2 linked regions of the Pseudoduganella dura genome follow. The protein of the gene in region 2 binds, or shares a complex with, the protein of the main gene of each other region. Links are inferred from orthologs where the notes say so. Each region holds a gene or a part of one and is shown on either strand. Other genes may lie near its edges. The genes, in order: tsaD and tsaB.

Region 1 (7,688 bases), 3.3 Mb from region 2 along the record:
GCGCCGCGCGGCAGGTGCTGGAATCGGACCGCTACGCCGACGACGTGCGCATGCTCGAGCAATACTGGCAGCAGGCCGGCGTGCGCTCGGTGCCGGCCATCGTCATCAATCAGCGCCACCTCATTTCCGGCGGCCAGACGCCCGACGTGTTCGAGGGCGCGCTGCGGCAGATCATGGAAGGAAAGTAGCCTTTCCGGTTCCGGTATTACCGCATGTTGCCTTTTGCGCTACACTGCCGCGGCACCATGTAACCCGCTGCCCTGGACGCATCCCGTCCGCAGTGGGGAAGCGGGGGCACCCGTTGCAGCGCTAATATCGCACCGTATCATCGGACCACAGACATCAGGAGAACAGCCATGCCGAAAGCCATCTGGAACGGCGCGATCATCGCCGAGGCCGCCGACAACGAGGTGGAAATCGTCGAGCAGAACGTGTATTTCCCGCTCGAGCGCGTCAGGCGCGAATACCTGAAGGACAGCAGCCACACGACGCTGTGCCCGTGGAAAGGCGTGGCCAGCTATTACGATGTCGAGGTCGACGGGCAACTGAACCGCAACGCGGCATGGTATTACCCGGCGGCCAAGGAGGCGGCCAAGGCCATCGAGGGCCGCATCGCGTTCTGGCACGGCGTCGAGGTCAGCCGCTGAGTGGATAATGTCACCCATACCTTCGTCGGCCTGGGCATCGGCGAACTGGTGCAGCGCTCGCTGCCGGCCGAGCGCGACGAGGCACGGCAGCGCACGCGCCACCGGCTGCTGCTGACCGCCTGCGCCGCCGCCAGCAATTTCCCCGACCTGGACCTGTTCCTCACGCACCTGCTGCCCGCGCCGCTGGGCTACCTGCTGCATCACCGGGGCCACACGCACACGCTGCTGTACGCGCTGCCGCAGGCCTTGCTGCTGCTGGCGGCGCTGTGGCTGCTGTGGCCGAATGCACGGCGCCTGCTGAGAGACAGCGGCACCGCCCGGCTCGGACTGGGCCTGGCCATCGTGCTGGGCTTCCTGCTGCACATGTCGATGGATTTCCTGAATTCGTACGGCATCCACCCGCTGTACCCGTTCGACCCGCGCTGGTTCTACGGCGACCTGGTATTCATCGTCGAACCCGTGTTCTGGATCGCGTTCGGCGTGCCGCTGGCGCTGGCGATCCCGCGCCGGCCGCTGCGCCTGCTGGCGCTGGCCGCGCTGGCGCTGTTCCTGGCGGTGGTCACGTGGCGCGGCTACCTGGGTCCGATGTCGCTCGCCGGCCTGCTCGCGATCGGCGGCGCCATCGCGGCACTGCGCATCACCCGCACGCAAAGCCGGCGTGCGCTGGCATTGTCCGCCCTGGTGTCGGTGGCGTTCATTGCCGTGCAGGGCGGCGCGTCGTCGGCGGGGCGGGCAAGGGTGGAAGGGGCGCTGCAGGCGATCGACCCGGCGTCCCGCGTGCTGGACGTGGCGATGACGGCCTTCCCCGCGCAGCCGCTGTGCTGGTCGTTCGTCGCCATCGAGGAAAACGCGGCGCAGGGCAGCTACCGCATCCGCCGGGGCATGCTGAACCTGGCACCGGATCTGCTGGCCCATTGCCCGGCGTCGCTGGCCGAGCCCGGCGCAAGCGCTACCGGATCGGCCGGCGTGAGCCTGGCTTCCGCATGGCAGGGCAGCCTTGCCACGCTGCAAACACTGGCGAAGAACGATTGCCACGTCAACGCGTGGCTGCGCTTTGCCCGCATGCCGGCTGTCGATGCCGACGTGGCCAGCGACCTGCGCTTCTCGTCCACCCCGCGCGGCAATTTCACGTCGATGGACCTGGCCGCGGCCGGCCGCGAGCCGTGCGGCAATGTGCCGCGCTGGGGCTATCCGCGCGCCGACCTGCTGGGCGCCGCGCTACACTGACCGCCCCATGAGCGACCGTCCCGTCACCGACCGTCCGGCCAAGGAACCGGCGCCACCCGAGCGCTCGGCCGATCCGCAACAGCTGTACGGCAAGCCCGCCGGCGGCTGGCGCGAGGAGCTGTACGAAGTCATCTTCGAATCGCACACGCGCAAGGGGCAGATCTTCGACCTGGTGCTGATCGGCGCGATCCTGCTGTCCGTCGCCACCGTGGTGCTGACTTCGATCGCGCCGGTCGCGCGCGCCTATGGCCCGTGGCTGGTGGCATCCGAGTGGGTGTTCACGCTGCTGTTTACGATCGAATACATCGCTCGGCTGCTGTGCGTGAAGCGGCCGGACCGCTATGCGCGCAGCTTCTTCGGCATCATCGACCTGATGTCGGTGGTGCCCAGCTACGTCTCGCTGTTCATTCCCGGCTCGCACGTGCTGCTCGATGTGCGGATCCTGCGCCTGCTGCGCATCTTCCGGATCCTGAAGCTCACGCTGTACATCCAGGAATACAGCATGCTGGGCAGCGCACTGATGGCCAGCCGGCGCAAGATCCTCGTGTTCCTGTCGGTGGTATGCCTGGTCGTGTTCCTGATGGGAACGGTGATGTACGTGGTCGAAGGGCCGCAGCACGGCTTCACCAGCATCCCCACGGCCGTCTACTGGGCCATTTCGACGATGACCACGGTGGGCTTCGGCGACCTGGTGCCGAAGACCGACATCGGCCGGACCATCGCTTCATGCATGATGCTGCTGGGCTGGGGCATCCTGGCGGTGCCGACCGGCATCATCAGCTCCGAGATCTCGCACCAGCGAGGCATGCGCGCGATGAGCGCGCGCATCTGCACGCGCTGCCTGGCGCCCGGCCACGAGGCCGCCGCGCGCTTCTGCAAGAGCTGCGGCGAGGCGCTGCCGCAGGAGACGAGCTAGTCATTCCTGCGGCCCGGCCGCACCTGGAAAGCGGACGAACTGGTGCAGGCGCACCGCGATGGCCCGTGCGCGGCAGGGCTGGCGCATGCCCGGCCCGGTCCGCTGACTGCTGCGTTGCAGGGCACGCCTGGGGAAATTGTCACAAGAACCACGACAGTTTCAAAATCGTGGCCATGGCACGCCAATTGCTGATACATTGTCTCGTATAGACAATTTTCGCCAGGAGACAATCATGAACGAATCGGCTACCACCTCCACCAAGCCAATGACGCGCGACCCGGTCAAGCCGCCGCGCAGCGTGCGCGTCGAGGACATGCGCAAGAAACACGTGAAAACGGGCGCCGTGGCGGCCGGCGGCCTGCTGGCGCTGGTGGGCCTGGCGGCGGTGCTGCTGGGTGCCTGACCTGGCAACTGTCCGATTCGGCTTCAGACGGTCCTGAGTTCGTCCAGCGGCCAGCGCGGCCGCACATTGAATCCATATTCGCGGCGCGCCGCGGCCGGATTGATCGACAGCCGCATCGCGCCCGCAAAGGCGATCATCGCGCCGTTATCGGTGCAAAACTCCAGCTCGGGGTAATACACGCGGAAACGCTTCTTGGCTGCCGCCGCGTCCAGCGCGGCGCGCAGCTGGCTGTTCGCGCCCACGCCACCGGCGATGACGAGGCGTTTCAGGCCCGTCTGCTTCAGGGCCGCAACGCATTTCGCCACCAGCACGTCCACGATCGCATCGACGAAGCCGCGTGCGATGTCGGCCTTGCTCTGCTCGCATACATTGGCCGCCCCCCGGTTCTTCACCACGGTCAGCACGGCCGTCTTCAGGCCGGAAAAGCTGAAGTTCAAGTCTTTCGAATGCAGCATCGGCCGCGGCAGTTTATAGGCTGCCGGATCGCCGAATTCGGCCAGGCGCGAAATGGCCGGCCCGCCCGGGTAGCCCAGGCCCAGCAGCTTGGCCGATTTGTCGAACGCCTCGCCGGCGGCATCGTCCAGCGTTTCGCCCAGCAGTTCGTACTGGCCCACGCCATCGACCCGCATCAGCTGCGTGTGGCCGCCGGAAACCAGCAGCGCCACGAATGGGAATTCGGGCGGATCGGACGCCAGCAGCGGCGACAGCAGGTGGCCTTCCAGGTGGTGGATGCCGAGCACCGGCTTGTCCAGCGCCAGGCCGAGGCTGCATGCGATCGACGAACCGACCAGCAACGCGCCCGCCAGGCCGGGGCCCTGCGTGTACGCGATGGCGTCGATCCCGGCGGCCGCCATGCCTGCCCCCTTCAGCGTTTGCTGCAGCAGCGGGATGGCGCGGCGGATATGGTCGCGCGACGCCAGCTCCGGCACCACGCCGCCATACTCCTCGTGCATCGCCACCTGCGAATGCAGCGCGTGCGACAGCAGGCCACGGCCGGTGTCGTACAGGGCCAGGCCGGTTTCGTCACAGGAAGATTCAACGCCGAGAACGATCATGGTAAATAGCTGAAAATAAAGGGCAATCCGCCATTGTAATGGAAAGCGGCGGCCGTTTCAGCGCCATGCCGGACGCTGCATGGTTCCAATGCCCAGCCCGTGTCATGGGGTCTGACCACATGACACGGGCTGAGCATTGGCCAGGTTGCTGCCACAGCGCAGGGCGCTGGCGCACCGTGGCGGTGCGCCGATGGGGGCAGGGAGCGAAGTTTGCCGTCTTCGCCATGGCACCGCTCTTGCTATGCCTCTTGTGTTGCGGCAGCACGCCGTGGAAGGAGAGGCAATGCCCGAACACTGGAAACTGGTTTGCAAGGTCAAGGATATTCCGCCCGGCGGCGCGCACCACGTGCCGCGCGGCCTGGCGTGGCAGGAGCTGCCCGGGGTGGCCGTGTTCCGCACGGTCGACGACCGCATCTATGCGCTGCTCGACAGCTGCCCGCACAAGGGTGCGCTGCTGTCGCAGGGGATGGTGCTCGGCGAGCATGTGGAATGCCCGCAGCATCAGTGGAATATCGCCCTGGAAACGGGCTGCGCCGTGGCGCCCGAACAGGGTTGCACGCGACGCTATACCGTGAAGGTGGAGGACGGCAAGATCTACCTGGACCTGCTGGAGCTGAACGCGCCGGCCAGCCGCGCGGAGGCGGCGCTGGCCGGCACCTACGGCGTGGCACCGCTGGTCGGCACCTATATATAGATCGTTACGGCCGGCGGCGCAGTTCCGCGTCCGCCGATTTCAGCATCTGCGCCGTGGTTTCCCAGTCGATGCAGGCATCCGTCACCGAACAGCCGTATTTCAGCTCGGCCAGGTCGGCCGGGATCTTCTGGTTGCCGGCCACGATGTTGGACTCGATCATCACGCCCACCAGCGACCGGTTGCCGTGCACCAGCTGGTTGATCACGTCCGTCATCACCAGTGGCTGCAGTTCCGGCTTCTTGTAGCTGTTCGCATGCGAGCAGTCGACCACGATATTGGCCGGCAGCTTCGCCTTCGCCAGCGATTGCTCGGCGATCGTCACCGATACGGAATCGTAGTTCGGGCGGCCATCGCCGCCGCGCAGCACCACGTGGCCATAGGCATTGCCGCGCGTGCGCACGACCGCCACGTTGCCTTCCCCATTGATGCCCAGGAACGCGTGCGGGTTGGCGGCCGAGAGGATCGCGTTGATCGCGATGCTGATGTCGCCGTCGGTGCCGTTCTTGAAGCCCACCGGGGTCGACAGGCCGGACGACATTTCGCGGTGCGTCTGCGATTCGGTGGTGCGCGCGCCGATCGCGGTCCAGGCGATCAGGTCGCCCAGGTATTGCGGCGAGATCGGATCGAGCGCCTCGGTGGCCGTTGGCAGGCCCAGCTCGCACACGTCCAGCAGGAACTGGCGCGCCTTTTCCATGCCGATATCCACGCGGAACGAATCGTCCATGAACGGATCGTTGATGTAGCCCTTCCAGCCGGTGGTCGTGCGCGGCTTCTCGAAATACACGCGCATCACCAGCAGCATCGTGTCCTTTACTTCTTCCTGCAGCGCTTTCAGGCGGCGGGCATAGTCCAGGCCGGCCACCGGATCGTGGATCGAGCAGGGGCCGACCACGACGAACAGGCGCTTGTCCTTGCGGTCGAGGATGTTGCGCAGGTCTTCGCGGCCCTTGGTGACGGTGGCGAACGCCGTGTCCGTCATCGGCAGCCTGGCGTGCAGTTCGGCCGGCGTGGGCATGGACGCGAACGAGGTAACGTTGATGTTTTCTAAGTCGAGGGCAGTCATGGCTTCAGGTCTCTGGCTATGCTTTGTTAAGGCTCTGTTTGCTTACGGTATTCTTTTAGGGAGTCGATCAGTGTAGCCGAAATGCGGTAAGCTGTTTCCATGAGTATCGAAAACACATCCCTACCCGCATCGGCCCCCGTATTGGCCCCCGCATTGGCTCCCTTCGTTGCCGCTCCTTTCATCAAGGAAATCGGCCGCGGCGTCAAGGGCGCGCGCAGCATGAGCCGCGCGGACGCGTACACGCTGTATGAGGCCATGCTGAACGGCCGCGTTTCCGACCTGGAGCTGGGCGGCATCCTGCTGGCGATGCGCATCAAGGGCGAGTCCGTCGACGAGCTGGCAGGCTTCCTCGATGCCGCCGAAGCGTCGTTCGCGCCGCTGCGGGCGCCCGCCGGACCGTATGCCCCGGTGCTGATTCCCACCTACAACGGCGCCCGCAAGATGGCCAACCTGACGGCGCTGCTGGCGCTGCTGCTGGCGCGCGAAGGCGTGCCGGTGCTGGTGCACGGCGTGGCGCACGACCTGGGCCGCATCGCCACCGCCGAAGTGCTGGCCGAACTGGGCATCGCCGCCGCGGCCACGGCCGCCGATGCCGAGCGTGCGCTGGCCGACGGCCACGCCAGCTTCATCACGATCGACACGCTGGCGCCGAAGCTGGCCCACCAGCTGTCGCTGCGGCGCGTGCTGGGCGTGCGCAATTCCACGCACACGATCGTCAAGATCCTGCAGCCGTTCGCCGGCCCGGCATTGCGGCTGGTGTCGTACACGCACCCCGAATACCTGGAAACGCTGGGCGAATACTTCACCACCGCCGCCCCGCAGGCGCGCGGCGACGCGTTCCTGATGCGCGGCACCGAAGGGGAGACGGTCGCCAACGCCACCAAGGCGCAAAAGATCGACTGGTTCCACGACGGCGAACGCACCGTGCTCGTCGAGCGGCAGATGTTCGCCGAGGTCGAGCCGGTACTGCCTGAAGACAAGAGCGCCCCCGCCACCGCCGCCTGGATCGCGTCGGTATTGCGCGGCGATACGCCTGTCCCCGATCCGGTCGCCCAGCAGGTCGGCCACTGCCTCGCCGTTTCCCGCGAGTTGCGCAGCCGCCACGGCTGAACCGGGCATCGGCACCGGCGGGCAAGCCTGGCAAGGCTTTACCCGCCCAGGCAGGTACAATGCCCGGTTTGATTGGCGGGGCAGAGACAATGGCGGAACAGTTCGACGTGGTGGTGATCGGTGCGGGCGCGGCCGGAATGATGTGCGCGGCGGCGGCCGGGCAGCGGGGCAAGCGCGTGGTGCTGATCGATCATGCCGAAAAGCTGGCCGAGAAGATCCGCATTTCCGGCGGCGGCCGCTGCAATTTCACCAACATCAACGCGGGGCCGGCCAATTTCCTGTCGGAGAATCCGCACTTCGCCAAGAGCGCGCTGTCGCGCTACACGCCGCAGGATTTCCTCGCGCTCGTCAGGAAATACCGGATCGGGTACCACGAGAAGCACAAGGGCCAGCTGTTCTGCGACGAGTCGGCCGAGCAGGTCATCAACATGCTGCGCGCCGAGTGCGATGCCGCCAATGTGCGCTGGCGCATGCCGGCCACGGTGCAAGGCGTGGAAAAGGAAGGCGAGCTTTTCCTCGTGCAGACGAGCGCCGGCCTCATCGAAGCCGGGGCGGTCGTGATCGCCTCCGGCG
Region 2 (7,705 bases):
TGGCCAAGCAGGAAGCCGAGCACGCGGATGCGCGGCTGCGTGACACGGGCGCCGGTGGCCCTGATCAGTTCCTCGGGCCGCGGCGCGGATGCCGTGGCGCTGCTTGCTGTATGCGCGGTGGTGAGTGCTTTGTTCATATCGATGCGGCCCAAGCGTGGTTGCCAGGCCCGGCGATTATACTCCCCGGCACCCATCGGCCGAAGGCGCGGCGGCGGGCAGGCGCACGGTGGCACGCCAGAACAGCAGCGCCGCCGCGCTGACGCCGGCGCCGAGCAGGCACACCAGGCGCCAGCCGCCGGCCGCATGCGCGGCCGTGGCGGCCAGCGCGCCGGCGCCGCTGCCCACGGCGTAGAACAGCATGTAGCAGCCGATCAGCCGGCTGTGCGCGCCGGCGGCGCCGTGCAGGATCAGGCTCTGGTTGGTCACGTGGAGCGCCTGCACGGCAAGGTCGAGTGCGATGATGCCGGCCGCCAGCGCCAGCAGCGAGGCGGGCGTGAACGCCAGCGGCAGCCACGCCGCGCACAGCAGCAGCAGCGCCGCGCCGGTCGTGCGTTCGCCATGCCCGCGGTCCGCCAGGCGGCCGGCGCGCAGCGCGCCCAGCGCGCCGATCATGCCCACCAGCCCGAAGGCGCCGATCGCCGTGTGCGGCAGGGCGTGGGGCGGGCCGGCCAGTTCCAGCACGAGCGCGCTCCAGAAGATATTGAACACCGCGAACATCAGCAGCGCGATCGTGCCCCGGGTGCGCAGCACGCGGTCGGTGCGCAGCAGCGTCACCATCGAGCCGATCAGTTGCCGGTACGGCAGGGGGCGGGCCGGCGCGGGCACGGCCGGCAGCGCGCGCCACAGCAGGGCGGCCAGCAACACCGTCAGCACGGCGGACAGCGCATAGACCGCGCGCCACCCGGCCAGGTCGGCGATACCGCCCGCCACCACGCGCGCCGCCAGCAGCCCGAGCACCACGCCGCCCTGCACCGCGCCGACCACGCGGCCCCGTTCGTGCGCCCGCGCCGCGGCGGCCACGCTGGCGATCAGGCCCTGCGTCATCGCCGTGCCCAGCAGGCCGGCCAGCAGCATCGCCCCCAGCAGCGACCCGATCCGCTGCGCCGCGCAGATGCCGGCCAGCGCGAGAGCCAGCGCGGCGAGTTGCGCCAGCATCAGCCGTTTCCGGTCGAACCGGTCGCCCAGCGGCACCACGAACAGCAGCGCGAGCGCGCTGCCCAGTTGCGTCGCCGTCACGATGCCGCCGGCCGCCGCGCGGCCCAGCCCCAGGTCGGCCGCGATCAGGTCGAGCAGCGGCTGCGCATAGTACACGTTGGCCACGCAGATGGCGGCCGAGGTGGCCAAGAGGGCAAGACGGGTCGCAGGGAAGGACGTGATGGATGTCATGGAGTCTCCAAAGTAGTTTCAAAACAAAACTAGTTGAAGCGTAACCGTAGTAGTTTTAAAATGCAACCACTTGCAACGGGAGAGATTCAGGGGACGAATACATGGGAGAGATCGATGGGAGGAATGCATGGCGGGTAAAAGGAAACACCAGGAGGAGCCGTGTCCGGTGGCGCGCGGCGTGGACCTCGTCGGAGAACGCTGGGCGCTGCTGATCGTGCGTGACGCGTTCGACGGCGTGCGCCGGTTCGGCGATTTCCAGCGCAGCCTCGGCGTGGCGCGCAACATCCTGGCGGACCGGCTGCGGCTGCTGGTGGAAGAAGGCGTGCTGGCGAGCCGGCCGGCATCGGACGGTTCGGCTTACCAGGAATATGTGCTGACGCCGAAGGGCGAGGCGCTGTTCCCCGTCATCGTGGCGTTGCGGCAGTGGGGCGAGCGGTACCTGTTCGCGCGCGGCGAAGCGCATTCCGTGCTGGTGCACCGGGCAACGGGAGAGGAAGTGGGCGAACTGGCGCTGCGCACCGCCGACGGGCGGGAAGTGACGGCGGCCGGCACGGTTGTCAGGAAGGTGGACGGCGGCGCCTGACGGCGCGTCCGCCCGGCTGCCGGTTTTCAGCCGCTGCTTTCAGCCGCTGCCGCCAGGTTACACGGCTCAGCTCGTGCCCATCAGCTGCCGCAGGTTGCATTCCCGCTGCCACTGCCGGCGCTCGGCGGTGCTGCCGGCCTGGCGGTCGAGTTCCTCGTCGCCGGTCGCGGCAATGGTGTCGATCAGCCGGCTGGCCACGTTCGGGTCGGGCAGCATCGTGCCGAAGAAGGCCACGGTTTCGTGCCGCTGGATCAGCAGCGTGGGAAAGTTTTCCACGTCGAGATCGCCCACCACGTCGGCGTGGTCCTCGATATCGACCCACAGGAAGTATTTTCGCGGGTGGCGCGCGGCCAGTTCCTCGAACGCGGTGCGGTAGCTGGCGCAGGTGCCGCACCAGGCGGCGCACAGGCAGGCCACCACCAGGTGATCCTGCGCCAGCGCGGCGGCCACTTCGGCGCGGTTGTCGGCGTGTAGGGTTGTGCTGTGCATGGCCGCATTGTACAGCGTGGCGAGGCGGTGGACACGGCGGGGTTGGCCGGCAAGCAATCCGGAAAGTCCTGCCTGTCCAGGCACCTTGCGAAGGGTGACATTTCGCGAGTTTTTCCATGCCAGTCATCCTGTAGAGTGCCGGTTTTATGGTTCAGGCCACGAATGACCGATCGACCCAACGAGTTTGCCCGATGACGATACCCGCACTGCTTCGCAACGCCTCCCTTGCCGTAGCGCTCCTGGCGCCGCTCTTCTGTGCCGCGCAGGAATACGAAGACTGGATCGTGCAGTGCGATAACATCAACCACTGCGAGGCGGTCGGCTACGGGCAGGATAGTGAAACTGCGCAGTGGATCGCCTTTCAGGTGATGCGCGATGCGGGGCCCGCCACGGCAGTCAGTGCCAAATTCATCCTGGCCGAAGACGGGCCGGAAAAGCCCGCTGCCATCACGATGACGGTAGACGGTTATCGGCCAGTCCCGATCCAGGCCAACGGGCCGATACCGCACGAGGCGGCGCACGAGCTGCTGGACCGGATGATCGACGGCAAGGCTGGCCAGGCCAGCGACGGCCGCCAGCGATGGACCCTGCCCCTCGCCGGCATGAAGGCGGCGCTGTTGCGCATGGATGCGCTGCAGGGCCGGATCGGCACCCCGGGCGCGCTGGTGCGGCGCGGCAGCCGGCCCGAAACTTCCGTTCCGCCGGCGCCGGCCATGCCGGTCCTGCGTGCGGCGCCGCGTGCGCAGTCAATCCACGATCGCAAGATCAAAGCGGCCTTGCTTGCAGAAATCCACCCCGGCGAAGAGGACACCGGCTTCCATGGCCTCTACCGGCTTGCCGATGGCCGGCTGTTGTACCTGCTTGAACTGGGCCGCGGCCCGATGGACAGTTTTCACGAAATCTGGCTGGCCAACGGGCAGCCGCCTTATCGGCCGCGCGAGCTCCAGCCGCCAACCAATGGCCTGCCGGCGGATGCCCTCATCAACGCCGATTTCGACGGCCAGGTGCTGGAGTCCAATATCGGGCGAGGCTTTGCCGGTTGCCTTCACTCCACCAAATGGCTGTGGACCGGCGACAGCTTCGAACTGCTGATGATGAACCATGCCGATCACTGCCGCGGCATGCTGGGCCTGATCGAACACCGCAAGTGGGTGGCGCGCAAGGTTCCATGACATTGCCGCGCGATCGGCCAGGAAGAATGTCCGCCGGCTTTATCGGCCCGGGGCAGCGGGCCGCCGCGCCCGCACGAGGTAAAATACGGCTTGTGCCTTTGCCTTGCCGATCTTGATGCCTACCATTCTCGCCCTTGAAACATCTTCCGAACTGGCTTCCTGCGCGCTGCTGCACGACGGCCGCCTGACCTTTCGCAGTGCCGACGGCGTGCGCACGCACTCGGCCTCGCTGCTGCCGATGGTGCAGGAATTGCTGGCCGAAGCGGGCATCGCGCTGGCGGCCTGCGACGCGATCGCCTATGGCGCCGGCCCCGGTTCGTTTACCGGCGTGCGCACCGCCTGCGGCATCGCCCAGGGCCTGGGCTTCGGCGCCGGCCTGCCGCTCGTGCCGGTTGTGACGCTCGATGCGATGGCGCTGGCCTGCCACGAACGGCATGGCGCCACGGAAGTGCTGGCCGTGCTCGATGCGCGGATGAACGAGGTGTACTGGGCACAGTACCGTTTCGATGGCGAAACGCCCGTTGCCGTCGTGCCGCCCATGCTCACGGCGCCGGCGGATGTGGCGCCGGGATGGACGGAAGCGCAGGGCATGCCACAGGCCTGCGGCAACGGTTTCACGGCCTACCCGGAAGCGTTCGCCGGCCGGTCGTTCGCCACCGCCGCCGACACCACGGTGCTGCCGCACGCGGCGCAGGTCGCGCGGCTGGGCGCAGCCGGGTTCGCGGCCGGGCAGGGTGTGCCGGCCGCGGACGCGCAGCCGCTGTACCTGCGCAACAAGGTTGCCTACACGAAGGCCGAGCGCGCCGTGATCAACGATGCCAAGGCGGCCGCGGTTGCAGCCGAGCCCGCACCGGGGGTGGCATCCGGGCTGACATCCGGGGTGGTGTCCGGGGTGGCGTCCGGGGTGGCGTCCGGGGTGGCGTCATGACGCAGCGCCCGACCTGGGATCTCGCGCGCCTGGTGTACGAACCGATGCAACAGGCCGACCTCGACGAAGTGGTGGCAGTCGAATACAGCGTCTACCCGCATCCGTGGACGCGCACCAATTTCGCCGACTCGCTCAAGCACGGCTATCACGCCTGGGTCCTGCGCGATGCGTCGCGCGAGCTGCTCGGCTACTTCCTCGTGATGGGCGTGGTCGACGAGGCGCACCTGTTGAACGTGGCCGTGGCATCGCGGTGGCAGCGCAAGGGGCTGGGGCGCTTCCTGCTGAACCAGTCCGCGGCGTGCGCGCGCGGCCTCGGCATGGAATCGATGCTGCTGGAAGTGCGGCCGTCGAACGTGCGCGCGCTCGAGATCTACCGTCGCTACGGCTTCACGGAGATCGGCCGCCGCAAGGGCTATTACCCGGCCGCGAACGGCACGCGCGAGGACGCCATCGTGATGCGGATCGCGTTATGAGCATCACGCAACGCAGCAACGCATTCCTGCAGGAGATGGGTGTCGGTCCACGGTGGCTGCTGCGCAGCCGCGCGCATGCCGCGCCGGGTCACGATGCCGGGCTTGCCGACGAGGAGCCGGCGGCTGCCGCCGTAGTCCCGGCGGCCGTCGAACCGCGGGCCGCCGTCGCTGCGCCCGCTGTCGTTGCCGCGCCGGCGCCGGCACCAGCGTCGATTCCGGCCCGCGCGCCTGCTGCACCTGCACCTGCGCCGGCAGCGGCGTCGGCGCCGGCCGCATCGGACGACGACAACGCCTGGTTCGACAATGCCCCGGCACCGCCGCCGAAGGCGCCCACGCTGAAGCAGCCGGCACCGCCGCGCGCGAAGGCCGAGGCGCCGCCGGGCGATGAAGACACGTCGTGGTTCGACACCGTGCCGGCCGCCGCGCCGGTGCAGCGCGCGCCCGTGCAAACCGCGATCACCGACGAGGAGATCGCGGCGATGGAACTGCCCGAACTGCAGGCCGCGGTGCGTCGCTGCACGCGCTGCAGGCTGTGCGAAACGCGCCGCGCGGCGGTGCCGGGCCACGGCGACAAGCGTGCGCGCTGGCTCGTGCTGGGCACCGCGCCCACCCTGGCCGACGAGGAAGCCGGCGAGCCGCTTGCCGGCCCGCCGGGCCAGCTGCTGCACAACATGCTGCGCGCGGTCGACCTGTCGGCACAGAAGGGCGCCTATGTCACCACGCTCGTCAAGTGCCGCCCCGTGGCGGACGATGGCGGCGAACGCCTGCCGGGCGCGGACGAACTGGCGGCATGCCGTCCATACCTGCAGCGCGAGCTGGCGCTGACCGGCGCCGGCCTGGCGCTGACGCTGGGCGGCGTGACCGCCAAGGGCCTGCTCGGCGTGGCGGCGCGCGGCAAGGTGCTCAAGTATGGAGAATTGCCGGTCGTCGCCACGTTCCACCCGGCCGACCTGCTGAAGAAGCCGGAAGACAAGGCCAGGGCCTGGGCCGACCTCTGCCTGGCGCGTTCCGCCCATGGCCGCTGACTGCACCGATACATTGCACTACCAGGCGCGCTTCGAGCGCCGCTGGCGGCACCTGACGCGCCCGCACGTGCGGGCGCTGGCCTGGCTGCTCGACGCGCCCGACCTGCTCGACGCGCATGCGCCGTGCTGGCATGGCCGCATCGCCTCGCTCGGCGCGGTCGCGCCGGAGGTCGAGGCGTGGCTGGCGGCGCTCGAGGCCGACCCGGCGCCGCTCGATGCCGCGCTGGGCGGCCGCGTCTATTCGCGCCTGGGCCTGTATGCCGAAAAGCTGATGGCCTTCCATTTCGCGCAGCGCGGCGTGCTGGCGGCGCACGGCCTGCAGGTGCGCACCACGCACAAGGTCGGCAAGGAAACGGTGGGCGAATTCGACTTCCTGCTCGACGAGCCGGACGGCGGCCTGCGCCACATCGAATTCGCCACCAAGTTCTACCTGCTCGACAGCGGTGTCGACACGAACGACTTCGACCTGCTGGTCGGCCCGAACCTGGCCGATACCCTCGGGCGCAAGATGCGCAAGATCTTCGAACAGCAACTCGAACTGGCATGGCATCCCGCCGCGCAGGAAGTGTTGCCGCGGCCGGTCACCACGGCCCAGGCGCTGGTCAAGGGCTGGCTGTTCCATCCGCCCGAAAGCGAGCCCGTGGTGCCCGGCATCACGCCCGGCCACTGCCGCGGGCGCTGGCATACGCTGTCGGGGTTTGCCCATGCGGGCGAGAGGGCGGGTGCCGGAGCGCGTTTCGTGGTGATGCCGCGCCTGCACTGGCTGGCGCCGTTGAAGGTGCGTGCCGGCGACGCGCTGGCGGCCGTGCCTGCGCCGCTCCCGCGTGGCGAGCTGGCTGCCCTGCTGGCGAAAAAGTTCGACGTCGACCCGTCACCCGTGATGGTGGCGACGATACGGGAGGAAGACGGCTGGCTGCTGGAAGAGGCGCGGGCGTTCATCGTGCGCGACGAGTGGCCCGCGCAGGCGGCGCTGCGGCGGGTGGCGGGACGCGGATTGTCTGTTTGAAGAACGGGGTGGCGTCGCAGGAAAACCGGTGTCGGACACCTTTTCCGGGAGAGTCATGCGGAAAAAGTGTCTGACGCCAGATGCGGCTTGTGTTGCGGCTCTTAGTGTTTGTGTTCGCCGATCAGCGCCAGCGAATCGTGCTCGCGCTGGTTGGCCGCGTGCAGCCGCTTGATGGCGATCATCGTCCCGGACAGGAACAGGCCGAACATCACGATGATCGTGTTCAGCGCCAGGTCCATGCGCAGCATCAGCGAATACATGGCCAGCATCGTCAGGATCGACAGGTTCTCGTTGAAGTTCTGCACGGCGATCGAGTGGCCGGCGCTCATCAGCACGTGGCCGCGGTGCTGCAGCAGCGCATTCATCGGCACCACGAAGAAGCCGGCCAGCGCGCCGATCACGATCAGCATCGGGTAGGCCAGCACCGGCGTGTGGATGAAGGCCATCGTCATCACCATGAAGCCCATCGCGATGCCGAGCGGGATCACCGACAGCGACTTGCGCAGCGTGATCAGCTTGGCCGACATCACGGCGCCCACCGTCACGCCCAGGCCCACCAGGCCCACCATCGTGGTGGCCTTTTCATAGCTCATGCCCAGAGACTGCTTGGCCCATTCGAGCACGATGAACTGCAGCGTGGCGC

The links.
Region 1: the proteins of tsaB (region 2) and tsaD are in contact, whole or in part, in a solved structure (PDB 4WQ4), measured with the Escherichia coli proteins. The link is inferred for Pseudoduganella dura from one-to-one orthologs.

The regions. Positions count from the first base shown.
Region 1 is NZ_WNWM01000002.1:4,148,036-4,155,723, forward strand. What follows is about bases 2,233-4,988. They hold tsaD (tRNA (adenosine(37)-N6)-threonylcarbamoyltransferase complex transferase subunit TsaD), read right to left. Parts: upstream 4,249-4,988; coding sequence 3,217-4,248; downstream 2,233-3,216. Other genes in these bases: GJV26_RS18215 (ion transporter), read left to right, coding at 2,233-2,790; GJV26_RS18220 (hypothetical protein), read left to right, coding at 3,023-3,193; nirD (nitrite reductase small subunit NirD), read left to right, coding at 4,532-4,942; GJV26_RS18235 (3-deoxy-7-phosphoheptulonate synthase), read right to left, coding at 4,947-4,988. Also shown: GJV26_RS18200 (DsbA family oxidoreductase), read left to right, coding at 1-188; GJV26_RS18205 (DUF427 domain-containing protein), read left to right, coding at 357-647; GJV26_RS18210 (metal-dependent hydrolase), read left to right, coding at 648-1,874; more of GJV26_RS18215, read left to right, coding at 1,882-2,232; more of GJV26_RS18235, read right to left, coding at 4,989-6,005; DNA-binding protein YbiB, read left to right, coding at 6,105-7,115; GJV26_RS18245 (BaiN/RdsA family NAD(P)/FAD-dependent oxidoreductase), read left to right, coding at 7,205-7,688.
Region 2 is NZ_WNWM01000002.1:802,824-810,528, reverse strand. The notes cover bases 2,879-5,651. They hold tsaB (tRNA (adenosine(37)-N6)-threonylcarbamoyltransferase complex dimerization subunit type 1 TsaB), read left to right. Parts: upstream 2,879-3,745; coding sequence 3,746-4,558; downstream 4,559-5,651. Other genes in these bases: GJV26_RS03715 (uracil-DNA glycosylase), read left to right, coding at 5,028-5,651; rimI (ribosomal protein S18-alanine N-acetyltransferase), read left to right, coding at 4,555-5,031; GJV26_RS03730 (DUF1176 domain-containing protein), read left to right, coding at 2,879-3,630. Outside these bases: GJV26_RS03750 (Fur family transcriptional regulator), read right to left, coding at 1-137; GJV26_RS03745 (MFS transporter), read right to left, coding at 175-1,386; GJV26_RS03740 (winged helix-turn-helix transcriptional regulator), read left to right, coding at 1,514-1,969; GJV26_RS03735 (thioredoxin family protein), read right to left, coding at 2,036-2,458; more of GJV26_RS03730, read left to right, coding at 2,650-2,878; more of GJV26_RS03715, read left to right, coding at 5,652-6,056; GJV26_RS03710 (DUF1853 family protein), read left to right, coding at 6,046-7,062; lysophospholipid transporter LplT, read right to left, coding at 7,164-7,705. UniProt on the Escherichia coli protein: Required for the formation of a threonylcarbamoyl group on adenosine at position 37 (t(6)A37) in tRNAs that read codons beginning with adenine.